Regions from separate parts of the Streptomyces sp. NPDC042102 genome, predicted to be linked through region 2. Evidence: riboswitches for the same ligand, from Rfam matches in the RefSeq annotation. Region 2 holds a riboswitch; each other region holds the start of a gene.
The links. A riboswitch is a leader RNA that binds a small molecule or an ion and turns the genes downstream of it on or off. The one in region 2 is predicted to bind cyclic di-AMP.
Positions count from the first base shown of each region.

Region 1 (5,066 bases), on a different contig from region 2:
CCCAGTCGTCCTCGAACAGCGGGTCCTCGATGGAGACCAGCGGGTACGCGGCAACGAGCTCCGCGTAGTACTCGGTCATCTCGGCGGCCGAGCGGGACTGGCCCTCGAACTCGTACTTGCCGTCCTTGTAGAACTCGGACGCGGCGACGTCGAGCGCGAGCGCGATGTCCTTGCCCGGGGTGTAGCCGGCCTGCTTGATGGCCTCGACGATGAGGTCGAGCGCAGCGCGGTTGGACTCCAGGTTCGGGGCGAAGCCGCCCTCGTCGCCCAGGCCGGTGGACAGGCCCTTGGTGTGCAGGACCTTCTTGAGGGTGTGGTAGACCTCGGCGCCCCAACGCAGGGCTTCGGAGAAGGACTCGGCGCCGATCGGCGCGATCATGAACTCCTGGATGTCCACGTTGGAGTCGGCGTGCGACCCACCGTTGAGGATGTTCATCATCGGAACGGGCAGCAGGTGCGCGTTCGGGCCGCCGAGGTAGCGGAAGAGCGGGAGGTCCGAGGCCTCGGACGCGGCGTGCGCGACGGCGAGGGAGACGCCGAGGATGGCGTTGGCGCCGAGGGAGCCCTTGTTGTCGGTGGCGTCCAGGTCGAACATGGCCTGGTCGATCAGGCGCTGCTCGGTGGCGTCGTAGCCGACGAGCTCGGGGCCGATCTGCTCGATGACCGCGAGGACGGCCTTCTCGACGCCCTTGCCCATGTAGCGGTTCGGGTCGCCGTCGCGGAGCTCAATGGCCTCGAAGGCACCGGTGGAGGCGCCGGACGGAACGGCAGCACGGCCGGTGCTGCCGTCGTCGAGGCCCACCTCGACCTCGACCGTGGGGTTGCCTCGGGAGTCCAGGATTTCCCGGGCTACGACGACGTCGATGGACGGCACGAGCATCTCCTTCTGGGATGTGACGCTGGGTGTGCGGGGGCGGGGGCCGTGGGACGGCCCTGCCGCACTAGAGCCTAACCGGATCCGGGCAGTCGGCCCGCCGACCGCCCGCCCCCTGGGACGAAAAAGGGTCCGAATACCCGTGTTCCGCCACATAAGACCCATGATCAACAGGCGTTCCGTCCGGAAACACGCCGCCGCCCGGCGCGTGAGGGGAGACGCGCCGGGCGGCGGGGAGATACGCGTGTGGCGAACGTTTCGCGGTCAGGACCGCGAGTGTTGCACCGTGGTTCAGCCGATCTTCAGCTTCTGGCCGGGGAAGATCAGGTCCGCGTCCTTGACGATGTCCTTGTTCAGCTCGAACAGCTGCTGCCAGCCGCCCTTGACGCCGTGGGCCTCGGCGATGGTGCTGAGGGTGTCGCCGGCCTTGACCTCGTAGGAGCCGTTGCCGGTCAGCGGGGCCGGGGCGGGCTTGGAGGCCGGCGCCGGGGTGGCCGCGCGCTCGGAGCGGGTGACCGGGGCCTCGGAGCGCGGGGTCTCCTTCTTCGGCGCCGCGGCCTTCGTCTCCGTCTTCTTGGTCTCGGTCTTCTTGGTCTCGGTCTTCGGCTTGGTGGTCGGCGTCTGGGTGCCGCCGCCGTTGTAGGCCGCGCTGGTCAGGCCCTTGCCGCAGTGCGGCCAGGCGCCCTTGCCCTGGCCCTTGAGGACCTTCTCGGCGATGGCTATCTGCTGCGCCTTGGTGGCCTGGTTGGCCTGCGGGGCGTACGCCTTGCCGCCGAAGCCGGCCCAGGTGGAGGCGGAGAACTGCAGGCCGCCGTAGTAGCCGTTGCCGGTGTTGATGGACCAGTTGCCGCCGGACTCGCACGCGGCGACGGCGTCCCACTGCGAGGCGGTGGCGGCGTTCGCGGTGCCCGCGGCCATCAGCGGGGCGGCGATCGCGGCACCGGTGACACCGGCGAGCGTGACGATGCGGGTCGCCTTGGAGGCGCGGCGGTGCTTGCCCTTGCCGGAAAGCAGCATGGAACTTCTCCTCACCGACGCCTGCGAGGTGAGCTGTCGGGTTCGGGCGAGTGAGTTGCCCGGCCGCGCGACCTAGCGCGCGGCTTAACCCCTAGCCGTTCCCGTGACCATCTCTCAATGGCCGGTCCCGGCACCTACCTTGGGTCCCCCGCTCCTGCCTTCGGCGCTTGACGCGACGACTGTTCCCTCCGTCCGCCGGCAGGATTCGGCGATGCGGTCGAAGGGGCCCGCGGTGGCGAGCGATTCAGAAGGTAGACAGGTCTCCGCCCGATGTTCAACGAGCGTATTCGCCGGAAACCGCCCCTACTTGCACTCCTGAAAAGGATGTTTGCGCAGGTGAGGGGCGGGTTTGCGGCATTCCACAAACGAGACACGCCAGTTGACCGGAAGAGACGCATGTCTCACTTACACGAAACGGACATTGGGGCGTTTCCACCCGCCCGAAGTGCCCCTATTTCGGGGTTACATCCAGATTCTGTCCGGGCTTGATCAGGTCCGCGTCCTTGCCGATGACCTGCTCGTTGGCCTTGTAAAGGGCGTTCCAGCCGCCCTTGAGGCCGTTGGCGTCCGCGATGTCCGCCAGGTTGTCACCCGGCTTCACCGTGTACGTCGGTTCCGGCGCGGGTCCGGGGGCGGCCGGACTCTCGGCGGCCGGGGCGCCGCGGTGGCGTCCGGTGCCCCCGGCGGAGTCCGGCGTCGGCGCGTTGCCCGGCGCGGTCGTGCCGCTCGCCGGGGCGGTGGGGTCGACCGGGGTGCCCGGGGTGGCCGGGGCGGTGGGGACGGCCGGGACCGTCGGGGCGGCCGGGTCGGTGGAGACGCCGGGGGTGCCGGGAGTCCCGGGGGTGCCCGGAGTCCCAGGGGTTCCCGGAGTCCCGGGGGTGCCCGGGGTGGCGGGCGGCGTCACCGGAGGCAGCTCCGAGGGCGACGAGGTCACGTCCGGGGCGGGCATGACGGGCAGTCCGGGCATTCCGGGCGCCGTGGGCAGCAGCGGCTCGTTGACCGGCGGGGTGGTCGCCGGGACCGAGGGGCCGGCCGAGTGGCCGGGGATCCGCGGGACGTCGCCGGATCCCTCGGAGGGGCGCAGCGGGGTCGGGTCGACCGAGCGGGCGGCGCCGGGCTCGCCGGGGTCCACATCGGCGGCCGGGCCGTGCTGGACCAGGCCCGCCTTCTGCGCGCACACCGGCCACGCCTGGGGGCCCTGGGAGGCCAGCACCCGCTCGGCGATGGCTATCTGCTGGGAGCGGCTGGCGAGGTCGGGGCGCTCGGCGTAGGCCAGCCCGCCCGCGTTCTTCCACTGCTCCAGCGTGAACTGCAGGCCGCCGTACGCTTCGCTGCCGAAGTTGGCGCTCCACGTGCCGCCGCTCTCGCACTCGGCGACCTTGTCCCACGTGGTGGTCTCCGCAGCGGTCGCGCTGGTGGCCGCCAGCAGCGGCAGGGCGAGCGCGGAGCCCGTGACCCCGGCGGTGACGACGATGGCGGGAGCCTGACGGGGGCGCCGATGACGGCCGTTCCCGGAACGCATGAGGGTGGACCTTTCGCGTGACGGCAAAACACACCCGGTGAGGGGTGACGTGGAACCTAGCGCTCCTCGAACGCTTGTCACAAGTCGATGCAGCGCAGATAACGCGAAGGTCACATTGGTGACGCCAGGTCAGTTAATTGCGGGGAGTGAAGCGGACCGGAAGGGTGCGCAGGCCACGCATGATGAGCCCGCCGCGCCAGCGCAGCTCCGAAGGGTCCACGGCGAGCTCGAGATCCGGCAGACGCGTCAGCAAAGTCGCCAGCGCCGTCTGCCCCTCCAGCCGGGCCAGCGGCGCGCCCAGGCAGTAGTGGATGCCGTGGCCGTATCCGAGGTGCTGGTTGTCGGTGCGCGCGAGGTCCAGGGTGTCGGGCGCGGCGAAGCGTTCCGGGTCCCGGTCGGCGGCCGCGAGCACGACCAGGACCGGGTCGCCGGCCGCGATGTCCTGGCCGCCGAGGGTCAGCGGGCGGGTGGCGAACCGCCAGGTGGCCAGCTCCACCGGGCCGTCGTAGCGCAGCAGCTCCTCGACCCCGGTGGCGAGCAGCTCGCTCTCCCCGGCGGCGAGGGAGGCCTCGAGGCGGGCGCGCTCGCCGGGGTTCATGAAGAGGGAGTGGACGCCGTTGCCGATGAGGTTGACGGTCGTCTCGAAGCCGGCGAAGAGGAGGATGAAGGCCATGGCGGCGGCCTCGTTCTCCGTCAGGTGCTCACCGTGGTCGCTCGCCCGGATCAGACCGGAAATCAGGTCATCGCCCGGATCATCCCTTTTGCGATGGATGAGGTCGACCAGGTAGGTCCGCATCTGCTTCACGGACCGGGCGACGCCGCCGCGCGGACCGCCGCCGTGCCGGATCATCATCCCGGCCCAGTCGCGGAAGTCGTCCTGGTCCTCGCGCGGTACGCCGAGCATCTCGCAGATGGCGTAGATGGGGAGCGGGAAGGCGAACTCGTGGATGAGATCCGCTTCACCCCGGCTCGCGAAACCGTCGATGAGATGGTCCGTCAGTTCCTGCACCCGCGGGGTGAATTCGGCGACCCGGCGCGGGGTGAACGCCTTCGAGACCAGCCGCCGCAGCCGGGTGTGGTCCGGCGGGTCGATGTTGAGCAGATGGGTCATCAGCTCGGCCTTGCGCTCGCCCGGAATGCCCGTCTTGCCCTTGGCGTGCGCCGGCTCCGCGTGGTGCGCCGGATTCTTGCTCAGCCGCTGGTCGGCCAGCGCCTGGCGGGCATCGGCGTACCGGGTCACCAGCCAGGCCTCGACCCCGCTGGGCAGCTTGGTGCGGTGCACCGGGGCGTGCTCGCGCAGCCAGGCGTAGGCCGGGTACGGATCGGTGGCGAACTCCCAGTCGAAGAGGGTGGGAGCGGCGGGAACGGCGGGAGCGGGCGCGGCGGTGGGCTCGGCGGCGGGGTCATCGTGCACCGTCCGACGGTATCCCGGCCGGCCACCGGTCATCCCATATGGGCGGTTCGCCGCGGCTGTCCGTAGATCCCCCGGCGCTTGACCTGGCGTTCGGAGCCGTTCCTACTGTCGGTTTTGTGGATGTGAGGATCTTGAAGAGCAGCTTCGCGGTGGTGGAGAGAAGGGCCGAGCACGCGGTCAAGTACTTCTACTCCCACCTCTTCTGGCACCACCCCGAGCTGCGCGACCTCTTCCCGCCC
Region 1 covers NZ_JBVJDL010000006.1:236,513-241,578, reverse strand. Annotated here, with positions in the region: gene eno (phosphopyruvate hydratase) at 1-880, opposite strand, end outside; gene ACZ6KO_RS25300 (transglycosylase family protein) at 1,166-1,891, opposite strand; cyclic di-AMP (ydaO/yuaA leader) riboswitch at 1,895-2,067, opposite strand; gene ACZ6KO_RS25295 (LysM peptidoglycan-binding domain-containing protein) at 2,343-3,413, opposite strand; gene ACZ6KO_RS25290 (cytochrome P450 family protein) at 3,547-4,827, opposite strand; gene ACZ6KO_RS25285 (globin domain-containing protein) at 4,950-5,066, shown strand, end outside.
Region 1: linked by a shared signal. The riboswitch ahead of ACZ6KO_RS25300 (transglycosylase family protein) and the one ahead of ACZ6KO_RS03180 (M23 family metallopeptidase) in region 2 are both predicted to bind cyclic di-AMP.

Region 2 (5,066 bases):
CGGCTACGTCCCCGTGGGCGCCACCCTGGGCAAGGACTGGATCTTCAAGAAGGTCTACTCGTCCATGGACCGGGTGCTGGTCCACTCGGCGAGTTTCGGCTCCAACGCACAGGCGATGGCGGCCGGACTCGCGGTGCTGTCGGTGATGGAGAACGAGTCGCTCGTCGCCCGCGCCCGGGAGGTGGGCGACTCCTTGCGCGGGCGGCTCGCGGCGCTCGTGCCCGAGTACGAGCTGCTGCACGAGGTGCGCGGGCGCGGCCTGATGATCGGCATCGAGTTCGGCCGGCCCTCCTCGCTGGGCCTGCGCAGCCGCTGGACGATGCTCCAGGCGGCCCGCAAGGGGCTGTTCGCGCAGATGGTCGTGGTGCCGCTGCTGCAGAAGCACCGGATCCTGACCCAGGTCTCCGGAGATCATCTGGAGGTCATCAAGCTGATCCCGCCGCTCGTCGTGGACGAGGCCGACGTGGACCGCTTCGTGACCGCCTTCCGGGCGGTCATGGACGACGCGCACGGCGGGGGCTCGCTGATGTGGGACTTCGGCCGGACGCTGGTGAAGCAGGCCGCCGCACAGCGCTGACTGACGCACAGCGGTGACGGCGCTGCCTCCCGCGCGGGTCGTGAGCGCTGCCTCCCGCGCGGGCCGTGAGCGTCAGACGAGGAGCTTCTCGCGCAGCCGGGCGAGGGTCTCGGGGGCGAGCCCGAGGCCCTCGCCCAGGTAGGCCGGCACGCCGCCCCAGGTCTCCTCGATGGCGTCGAAGGCCTCGGTCAGGTACTCGGCGCGGGCGTCGAAGAGCGGGGCCAGCAGCTCCATCACCTCGGGCGAGCGCGCCTCGGGCGCCTCGCTGCCACGGCGTACCCGGTAGCGGCGGTGCGGGGCGTTCGACTCCAGGTAGTCCGCCACGATCGCGTCGCGCTCGACGCCCACCGCGAGGAGGGTGACGGCGACCGAGAGCCCGGCCCGGTCCTTGCCGGCCGCGCAGTGCATGAGGGCGGGCACGCTGTCCTCGGCGAGGGCGTGCAGGACGCGGCTGTGCTCGGCGGTGCGCCGGGTGATGATCTCGCGGTACGACCGCGTCATCCGGTCGGCCGCCCGGCCCTCGCCGAGCAGATCGCGCAGCTGGCCGAGGTCGCCGTCGCGCACCATCTTCCAGAACTCCTTGCCGTCCGCCGGGTCGGAGAGGGGAATGTTCACATTCCGTACACCCGGAAGTTCCACGTCGGGCCCCTCGAGGGCGTGGTCGGCCGCGTTGCGGAAATCGAAGACGGTGTGGAGGCCGAGCGACGCGAGGAATTCTGCGTCGGTTTCGGTGGCATGGGCGAGATGTCCGCTTCGGAACAATCGCCCCGTACCGACCTGCCCCCCGTCGGTGGTCGGCAGCCCGCCCACGTCGCGGAAGTTGCGTATGCCGGTCAGTTCCGGCTCCGTGGGCCGGGTCCGAGGTATCTGCTGGGTCACGAGCGTCCCCTCCGTATCGTCGCGGTTGTCCGAATTGCACTGCTTGGCCCCAACGTGCCCGGGAGAGAAGGGAGATCGCCTCCCACCCCCGTGAGCAGGATCATACGGTGACCGTGAGTGCCTGATCGCGGAGGCCGAATTCCCTGCGGCGGCTGGCCGTTGAAGCGGCGGAATGGACGGAGGGTGACCGGAATTCCGTCGAACTCTCATCAACGGGAATCCGTGGGGGAATTCGTGGCTTGTTTCGCGCGGCATGGCTGGATTACGTTCACGACCGATCCGGATGGACCGCCGAATCCTGCCACCATCCGGACACCGCACCCGACTATTCATGTGCTGGCAGGAGCGGGGGAACCAGGTAGGCCCGCCGAATCGGATCTTGATATCCGAATGGCTCGGGGTGAAGCCGTAGCGATACGGCCGGACAGCTCCAGTCCGAACCCGACAGCTCACCTCGCAGGCGCCGGAGAGGAAAACGCCATGCCCGGAAAAGGCAAGCACCGACGCCCGAAGTCCCGCTCCCTGACCCGCGGTTTCGTCGCCGCCGGTACGGGCGGTGCGGCCCTCGCGCTGCCGCTGATGGGCGCCACCGGCGCGAACGCGGCCGGGGCTCCCGCCGCCGCCCCGCAGGCCCCGGTCACGGCCCAGCTCCCGGCGCAGGTGCCGGCCGCCCTCCAGGCCGCCCCCGCGCACGCGGCGCCCCGGCTGGCCCCCAGCACCTACACCGTCGTCCAGGGCGACTGCCTCTCGCGCATCGCCGAGAACCGCGGCCTCTCCGGCGGCTGGGAGCGGCTCTACGCCGACAACCGCGACGCCGTCGGCACCGACCCGTCGCTGATCCACCCGGGCCTGGAGCTCACCCTCGGGGGCCGGGGTGCGGCCCCCGTCGAGTCGGCTCCGGTCGAGTCGGCCCCCGTCGAGTCGGCTCCGGAGTCGGCCCCGGTCGAGTCGGCGCCCGTCGAGTCCGCCCCGGAGTCGGCACCGGCCGCGCCCGCCCCGGTCGCGCCCGCCCCCGAGCGGGGTTCCGCCGACCGGACCCCGGCCCAGGGCTCCGGCACCGCCGCCGCCCCGGGCAAGGCCGGCTTCGTCGCCCCGGTCGGCGGCGGCGTCTCCACCGCCTACCGGGCCTCCGGGGCCATGTGGTCCAGCGGCTACCACACCGGTGTCGACTTCATCGCGCGCTCCGGCACCTCCGTCAAGGCGGTCAGCGCGGGCACCGTCGTGTCCGCCGGCTGGGGCGGCTCGTACGGCAACGAGGTCGTCGTCAAGCACGCCGACGGCCACTACTCGCAGTACGCCCACCTGTCGCAGCTGTCGGTCTCGGTCGGCCAGAGCGTCACCGCCGGCCAGCAGCTCGGCCTGTCCGGTTCGACCGGCAACTCCACCGGCCCGCACCTGCACTTCGAGATCCGCACCGGCCCGAGCTACGGCTCGGACGTCGACCCGCTCGCCTACCTCCGCTCCCACGGCGTGAGCATCTGACGGCAGCGGCGGCCGCCCTCCGGGGGCGGCTCCGGGAAACGTGTGAGGCCAGGGCCCGAGGGGGGTCCTGGCCTCACGCCTTGTTATTCCTCCCTGACCGGGTGGTATAGATCACGGTCCGTCAACCCCTTCCTACGGTGGCGTAGGTCACGTCTTGAGGTGAAGGATGTGGTCCCGTGGCAGCGACGACAACGATGAACAACTCGACACGACGGACCATCGGCAGCATCGACACCATCGGCTCGTACGCGGCGATCGGGGACAGCTTCACCGAGGGTGTGGGGGACCCGGGACCCGGGGGAATCTACGTCGGCTGGGCCGACCGGCTCGCCGTACTGCTGGCCGACCGGCGCGACGAGCACGACTTCCGGTACGCGAACCTCGCCGTACGCGGACGCCTGCTCGACCAGATCGTGGCCGAGCAGGTGTCGCGGGCCAAGGAGCTCGCGCCGGACCTCGTCACCTTCTGCGCCGGCGGGAACGACATCATCCGGCCCGGCAGCGACCCCGACGACGTGGCGGAGCGGTTCGAGGCGGCCGTGGCCGACCTCACCGGAGCCGTCGGCCAGGTCATGATCACCACCGGTTTCGACACCCGCGGGGTGCCGGTCCTCAAGCACCTGCGGGGCAAGGTCGCGACGTACTCCGCGCACGTGCGGGCCATCGCCGACCGCTACGACTGCCCGGTGCTCGACCTCTGGTCGCTGAAGTCCGTACAGGACCGGCGGGCCTGGGACGACGACCGGCTGCACCTCTCCCCGGAGGGGCACACCCGGGTGGCGCTGCGCGCGGCCCAGGTGCTCGGGATCGAGGTACCGGCCGACCCGGACCAGCCGTGGCCGCCGCAGCAGCCGCGCGGATCCGCCGAGGTCACCCGCGACAACATCCAGTGGGCGCGCGAGTACCTGGTGCCGTGGATCGGGCGGCGGCTGCGCGGGGAGTCCTCCGGGGACCACGTGGAGGCCAAGCGGCCGGACCTGCTGCCGCTGTAGCGCCGGGCGCGGGGCGGGGCGCCGCCCGGTCCGGGACCGGGCCCCGGCCCGGAACCGGAATCCTTCCGGGCCGGTGTGCGTTGGGAACGTCGAAGAGAGCAGGATCCCCCCTGTCCCATTCCTTGTCCCATTCCCCTCCCAGGAGGCGCCTTGACCGGCTCCCGTCCCTTGCGTCCTCGGCTGCGCGACCTGCGGCCCGAAGCCTTCGGCGCGGACCCGTCCGGCGCGCGCATGGAGCGGATCCGCCGCTCGCCGAACTTCGCCGACGGCGTCTTCCAGAACCCGGTCGGGGCCCGGACCAGGCCCTCCGGCTCCATGCGGGAGTTCGCCAAGATCTACTTCCACAAGGAGCAGCGGCAGCGCCGCGGCCCCGCCGCGTCCGTTCCGGTGCACCCGACGACGCTGGCCGACCTGGCGAAGCCGCCGGTCACAGGGCTGCGGCTGACGTGGATGGGGCACTCCAGCGTGCTCGCCGAGATCGACGGGCGGCGCGTGCTGTTCGACCCCGTGTGGGGAGAGCGGTGCTCTCCGTTCCCCTTCGCCGGCCCCAAGCGACTGCACCCCGTACCGGTGCCGCTGGCCGCACTGGGCCCGGTGGACGTGGTGGTGATCTCGCACGACCACTACGACCACCTCGACCTGCCGACGATCAAGGCGCTGGCCGGTACGGACACCGTCTTCGCGGTGCCGCTGGGCGTCGGCGCGCACCTGGAGCGGTGGGGGGTGTCGGCCGACCGGCTGCGCGAACTGGACTGGAACGAGTCCACCAAGATCAACGGGCTGGCCCTGACCGCGACCCCGGCGCGCCACTTCTGCGGCCGCGGCCTGCGCAACCAGCAGCACACCCTGTGGGCGTCCTGGGTGGTCGAGGGCGACGAGCACCGCATCTTCCACAGCGGTGACACCGGCTACTTCCCCGGCTTCCAGGACATCGGGGCCGCGCACGGGCCCTTCGACGCCACGATGATCCAGATCGGCGCGTACTCGGAGTACTGGCCGGACATCCACATGACCCCCCAGGAGGGCGTCCAGGCCCACCTCGACCTGCAGGGATCGAAGCCGCACGGGGTGCTGCTGCCGATCCACTGGGGCACCTTCAGCCTGGCCCTGCACGCCTGGGCGGAACCGGGCGAGTG
Region 2 covers NZ_JBVJDL010000001.1:766,786-771,851, forward strand. Annotated here, with positions in the region: gene ACZ6KO_RS03170 (aspartate aminotransferase family protein) at 1-577, shown strand, start outside; gene ACZ6KO_RS03175 (tyrosine-protein phosphatase) at 650-1,456, opposite strand; cyclic di-AMP (ydaO/yuaA leader) riboswitch at 1,769-1,934, shown strand; gene ACZ6KO_RS03180 (M23 family metallopeptidase) at 1,937-2,938, shown strand; gene ACZ6KO_RS03185 (SGNH/GDSL hydrolase family protein) at 3,133-3,930, shown strand; gene ACZ6KO_RS03190 (MBL fold metallo-hydrolase) at 4,081-5,066, shown strand, end outside.

Region 3 (5,066 bases), 640 kb from region 2:
GCGGGCCTGGCGGACGAGTTCGCGCTGGCGGGCCTGGCCCTCGGGGCCGCTCTCGCCGTACCCGGCCGAGAGCACGACCAGGCCCTGCACGCCGTGCTCGCCGGCGGCCGCGACCACCTCGGGGACCCGGTCGGCGGGGACGGCGACGACGGCGAGGTCGACGGGGGCGGCGATCTCGGCGAACGTGCGGTAGGCCCGTACGCCCTCCAGCAGGTCGCCCGCCATGCCGGGGGCGCGGGCGGCGTTGAGGGCGTAGAGGTCGCCGCGGAAGCCGCAGTCGCGCAGGTTGCGCAGGGCCGCGGCGCCGACCCCGGACCCGGTGCGGCTGACCCCGACGACCGCGACCGAGCGGGGGGCCAGCAGCCGCTGCACGGAGCGGGCCTCGGCGCGCTGCTCGCGGGCGCGCTGGACGGCGAGGGACTGCGCGGTGGGTTCGAGGTCGAGGGTGAGGTGGACCGCGCCGTCCTCGAAGCTGCGCCGCTGCTCGTAGCCGACGTCCTTGAAGACTTTGATCATCTTGGTGTTGGCGGGGAGCACCTCGGCGGCGAAGCGGCGGATGCCGCGCTCGCGGGCGACCGCGCCGATGTGTTCGAGGAGGGCGGAGGCGACGCCGCGGCCCTGGTGGGCGTCCTGGACGAGGAAGGCGACCTCGGCCTCGTCGGCTGGGGCGGTGGCGGGGCGGCCGTCGGCGCCGATCCGGTCGTAGCGGACGGTGGCGATGAACTCGCCGCCGACGGTGGCGGCGAGGCCGACGCGGTCGACGTAGTCGTGGTGCGTGAAGCGGTGTACGTCGCGGTCGGACAGCCGGGGGTGGGGGGCGAAGAACCGGTAGTACTTGGACTCGTCGGAGACCTGCTCGTAGAAGCTGACCAGGCGGCCCGCGTCCTCGGGCGTGATGGGGCGGATACGGGCGGTGCCGCCGTCGCGCAGCACGACGTCCGCTTCCCAGTGGGCCGGGTACGAGGGGTCCGACGCGGTGGTCATGGGGCACACCCTAAGGCCGGACGGGCCGGATCTGCTCCCGCGCGGCGCGTACGACAAAGAGGAACAAACGGGTGCAAGCTGGGGAAGGCCGAACGGCGGGACGTCCGGGCCGAAGGCCGGTCGGAGCATTCCGGGCGCCGTGAGAGACTGGTCTAGACAACCGCTGAAACCTGAAGGGCATCACCATGGCAGAGCGCCGCGTCAACGTCGGCTGGGCCGAGGGCCTGCACGCTCGTCCCGCCTCGATCTTCGTCCGTGCGGCCACGGCTTCCGGCGTCCCGGTGACCATCGCGAAGGCGGAGGGCAACCCGGTCAACGCCGGTTCCATGCTCGCGGTGCTGGGCCTGGGCGCCCAGGGCGGCGAGGAGATCGTCCTGGCTTCGGACGCCGAGGGCGCGGAGATCGCGCTCGACCGCCTCGCGAAGCTGGTCGCCGAGGGCCTCGAGGAGCTCCCCGAGACCGTCTGACCCTTCGGGTTCGGCCCGTGTACGCGTGCGGCGGAGCCGCGGCGCCCGGAATACCGGTGCCGCGGCTCCGCCGTTTCGCTTTCCCGGCCCGGCCGGCTTCTCCCGGCTTTCTCCGGGCGCGGCAGGAATTCCTGGAATTCGCGCGGGCGTAGCGGCGTATATCGATCCCGGCCGCGGCACCCGCGATATCCGTCCTTTGTATACGGCCTTTGTTAAAGGCGGCCGCTCGCCGTGTTGACGGGATGTTGCGGAGTCCTCACACGCAGCCGGTGGGCCGCGGCCGCCCGGTCCGCGTGCAGGGCGGTCAGCGCCCGCGCCCGCTCGGCGTCGCCACGGGCCACCGCGTCCACGATCGCACCGTGCTCCGCCCAGGACTCCGCGGGCCGCGCGGGCGGCTCCACGGCGTACATCCAGGCGACCTTGTGGCGCAGCTGGGTGAGCAGGGCGATGAGCCCGGGGCTGCCGGAGGCCTGGACGAGCGTCTCGTGGAACCAGCCGCCCAGGGACCGCAGATCCTCCCCCTGGCCGCGCCTGGCCCGCTCCTGGCCGAGCCGGACCAGCCCGCGCAGCACCTTGAGGTGGGCCTCGGTGCGCCGCCGGGCGGCGCGGGAGGCCGCCAGCGGCTCCAGCAGCATCCGGACCTCCAGGAAGTCCGCCGCCTCCTGCTCGGTCGGCTCCGCGACACAGGCGCCGGCGTGCCGCCGGGTGGTGACGAAGCCCTCGGACTGCAGGGTGCGCAGCGCCTCGCGGACCGGGACGCGGGAGACGCCGTACCGGCGGGCGAGCAGGTCCTCGGTGAGTCTGCCGCCGGGCTCGAATACACCGGAGACGATGTCGTCACGGATTGCGGTGCAGACCGCGTGCGCGGGAATACGCAATGCCGGACCTCCGCCCTGAGCCAACGTCATGACTGCGACTCTATGACAATGCGCCGCAGTTTCCGAGCGCGGAAGGAAAATACGGCGCAATAAGCGACGGAAATCGGAAAGGGTGGCGGCGGGCCGGCTTGCGCGACGGGGGTGGCGCGGCGCGCGCGGCGCACGCAACGCGAAGACCCCGGCTCGGGGAGCCGGGGTCTACGAGGAAGCGGTGGGCCGCCGCGCGGCCGCAGGATCAGACGCGGACGCCGTGCGAGCGCAGGTAGGCGACCGGGTCGATGTCCGAGCCGTAGCCGGAGCCGGTGCGGGCCTCGAAGTGCAGGTGCGGGCCACTGGAGTTGCCGGTGGAGCCGGACAGGCCGATCTGCTGGCCCGGGGTGACCTGCTGGCCGGCCGAGACGCTCAGCGAGGACAGGTGGGCGTACTGGGTGTAGGTGCCGTCGTTGTGCTTGATGACGACGTTGTTGCCGTACGCGCCGCCGTAGCCGGCCTCGACGATGACGCCGGCGCCGACCGCGCGGACGGAGGTGCCGGAGGCCGCGTGGAAGTCGATGCCGGTGTGGCTGCCGGAGGACCACATGCCGCCGCCGGCCCCGTAGCTGGTGCTGACGTAGGAGTCGTCCAGCGGCGAGACGAAGGTGTTGAGGCGCTTGCGCTCCTCCTCGCGGGCCGCGCGCTCCTTGGCCTCGCGCTCGGCCTTCGCCTTGGCCTCGGCCAGGCGCTTGGCCTCGGCGGCCTTCTGCTTCGCGTCGGCCTCGGCCTGCGCCTTGGCGGCGGCGACCTCGGCGGCGTGCTGCTGGGAGGCGGCCTGGGTCTCGAGGTCGCCCGCGAGCTCGTCCGCGACGACCACGTTGTTCAGGCCGGTGTCCTGCGGGGCGGAGGAGTTGTTGTCCGCGGCGAAGGCCGGGGCGGCCAGCGTGCCGACGACGCCCGTCGTGGCGAGGGCGGCGATCCCGGCGATGCCTGCGGTCTTGCGGCTCAGACGGCTACCACCACGGTGCTTACCGGTGGCACGGCTGGTGCTGCTGCCAAACGCCATGAAAAGGCTGGTCCTTTCCTTCCTTCTCGCCTACCGGGTTAGCTGACGGGTTCGGAGCAGGAAGGTCTCCTACGGGCCCCCTCTGACGAGGCGGTCCGATTCACCCCAGGGACTGATGTGGGTCCCCGGCTCCCCAGGCTCGCGCCTGACGGGGACTCGGCGATCGCTGCCCGGTGCCGCGGGTGCGGCGGACACAACTGACGGACAGCACGCCCGACGCTAGGCGGATCATCAGCCGATCGCCAAACAGACGAGCGCTTTTGTTGCGTACGCCACATCACATACGAGCAACCTCACCACCAACCGGACATTGAGCGCACAAGGGGCCCCGGCGGACAACCCGCCGGGGCCCCTTGGTGATACGGCGTCAGCCGCCGCGTCGGACACCGCGTCAGTTGGAGACGACGGTGACCTCACCGATGCCGAGCGCGCGCACCGGCTCCTCGATCTGCGAGGCGTCCCCCACCAGGACCGTCACCAGCCGGTCCGCCGGGAAGGCGCTGACCACCGCGGAGGTCGCCTCCACGGTGCCGGTCTCGGCCAGCCGGGCGTACAACTGCGCCTGGTAGTCGTCGGGGAGCTGCTGCTCGACCTGGTCGGCGAGGGTGGCGGCGACCGAGGCGGCCGTCTCGAACTTCAGCGGGGCCACGCCCACCAGGTTCTGCACCGCCACGTCCCGCTCGGCGTCGGTCAGGCCGCCCTCCGCGAGGGTGCGCAGCACCTTCCACAGGTCGTCCAGCGCCGGGCCGGTGTTGGGGGTGTCCACGGAGCCGCTGATGGCCAGCATGGACGCGCCCGTGGCGCCGCCGGGCGAGGACGGCGCGGTGGAGCGCAGCACCTGGCCGAAGGAGCGCACGCCGTAGGTGTAGCCCTTCTCCTCGCGCAGCACCTTGTCCAGGCGGGAGGTGAGCGTGCCGCCCAGGCAGTACGTGCCGAGCAGCTGGGCCGCCCAGACGCGGTCGTGCCGGTCCGGCCCGATCCGGCCGATCAGCAGCTGCGTCTGGACCGCGCCGGGGCGGTCCACGATGACCACGCGGCCGGTGTCGTCGGCGGAGATCTGCGGGACCGGGCGGGCGGCGGCGGTGCCGCCGGTCCAGCCGCCCAGGGTGTCCGCGAGGACGGCGTCCAGGTCGGTGCCGGCGTAGTCGCCGACGATGACGGCGGTGGCCGTGGCGGGGCGGACGTGGGCCTCGTAGAAGGCGCGGACGGCCGCGGCGTCGATCCGGGCGACCGTCTCCTCGGTGCCCTGGCGCGGACGGGACATCCGCAGGGAGGCCGGGAAGAGCTCCTTGGAGAGCTGCTTGGCGGCGCGGCGCTGCGGGTTGGCCAGCTCGTGCGGGATCTCGTCGAGGCGGTTGCGCACCAGGCGGTCCACCTCGCTGTCGGCGAAGGCGGGCGCGCGCAGCGCCTCGGCGAGCAGGCCGAGCGCCTTGGGCAGCCGGGAGGCCGGGACCTCCAGGGAGACCCGGACGCCCGGGTGGTCGGCGTGCGCGTCGAGGGTGGCGCCGCAGCGCTCCAGCTCTGCGGCGAACTCCTCGGCGGAGTGCTTGTCGGTGCCCTCGGACAGCGCGCGGGCCATGATCGTGGCCACGCCGTCCAGGCCCTCGGGCTCGGCGTCCAGCGGGGCGTCGAGCATGATCTCGACGGCCACCACCTGCTGGCCGGGCCGGTGGCAGCGCAGCACGGTCAGGCCGTTGT
Region 3 covers NZ_JBVJDL010000001.1:123,665-128,730, reverse strand. Annotated here, with positions in the region: gene ACZ6KO_RS00505 (bifunctional acetate--CoA ligase family protein/GNAT family N-acetyltransferase) at 1-984, opposite strand, end outside; gene ACZ6KO_RS00500 (HPr family phosphocarrier protein) at 1,170-1,451, shown strand; gene ACZ6KO_RS00495 (GntR family transcriptional regulator) at 1,664-2,329, opposite strand; gene ACZ6KO_RS00490 (M23 family metallopeptidase) at 2,565-3,368, opposite strand; cyclic di-AMP (ydaO/yuaA leader) riboswitch at 3,382-3,540, opposite strand; gene ACZ6KO_RS00485 (M16 family metallopeptidase) at 3,760-5,066, opposite strand, start outside.
Region 3: linked by a shared signal. The riboswitch ahead of ACZ6KO_RS00490 (M23 family metallopeptidase) and the one ahead of ACZ6KO_RS03180 (M23 family metallopeptidase) in region 2 are both predicted to bind cyclic di-AMP.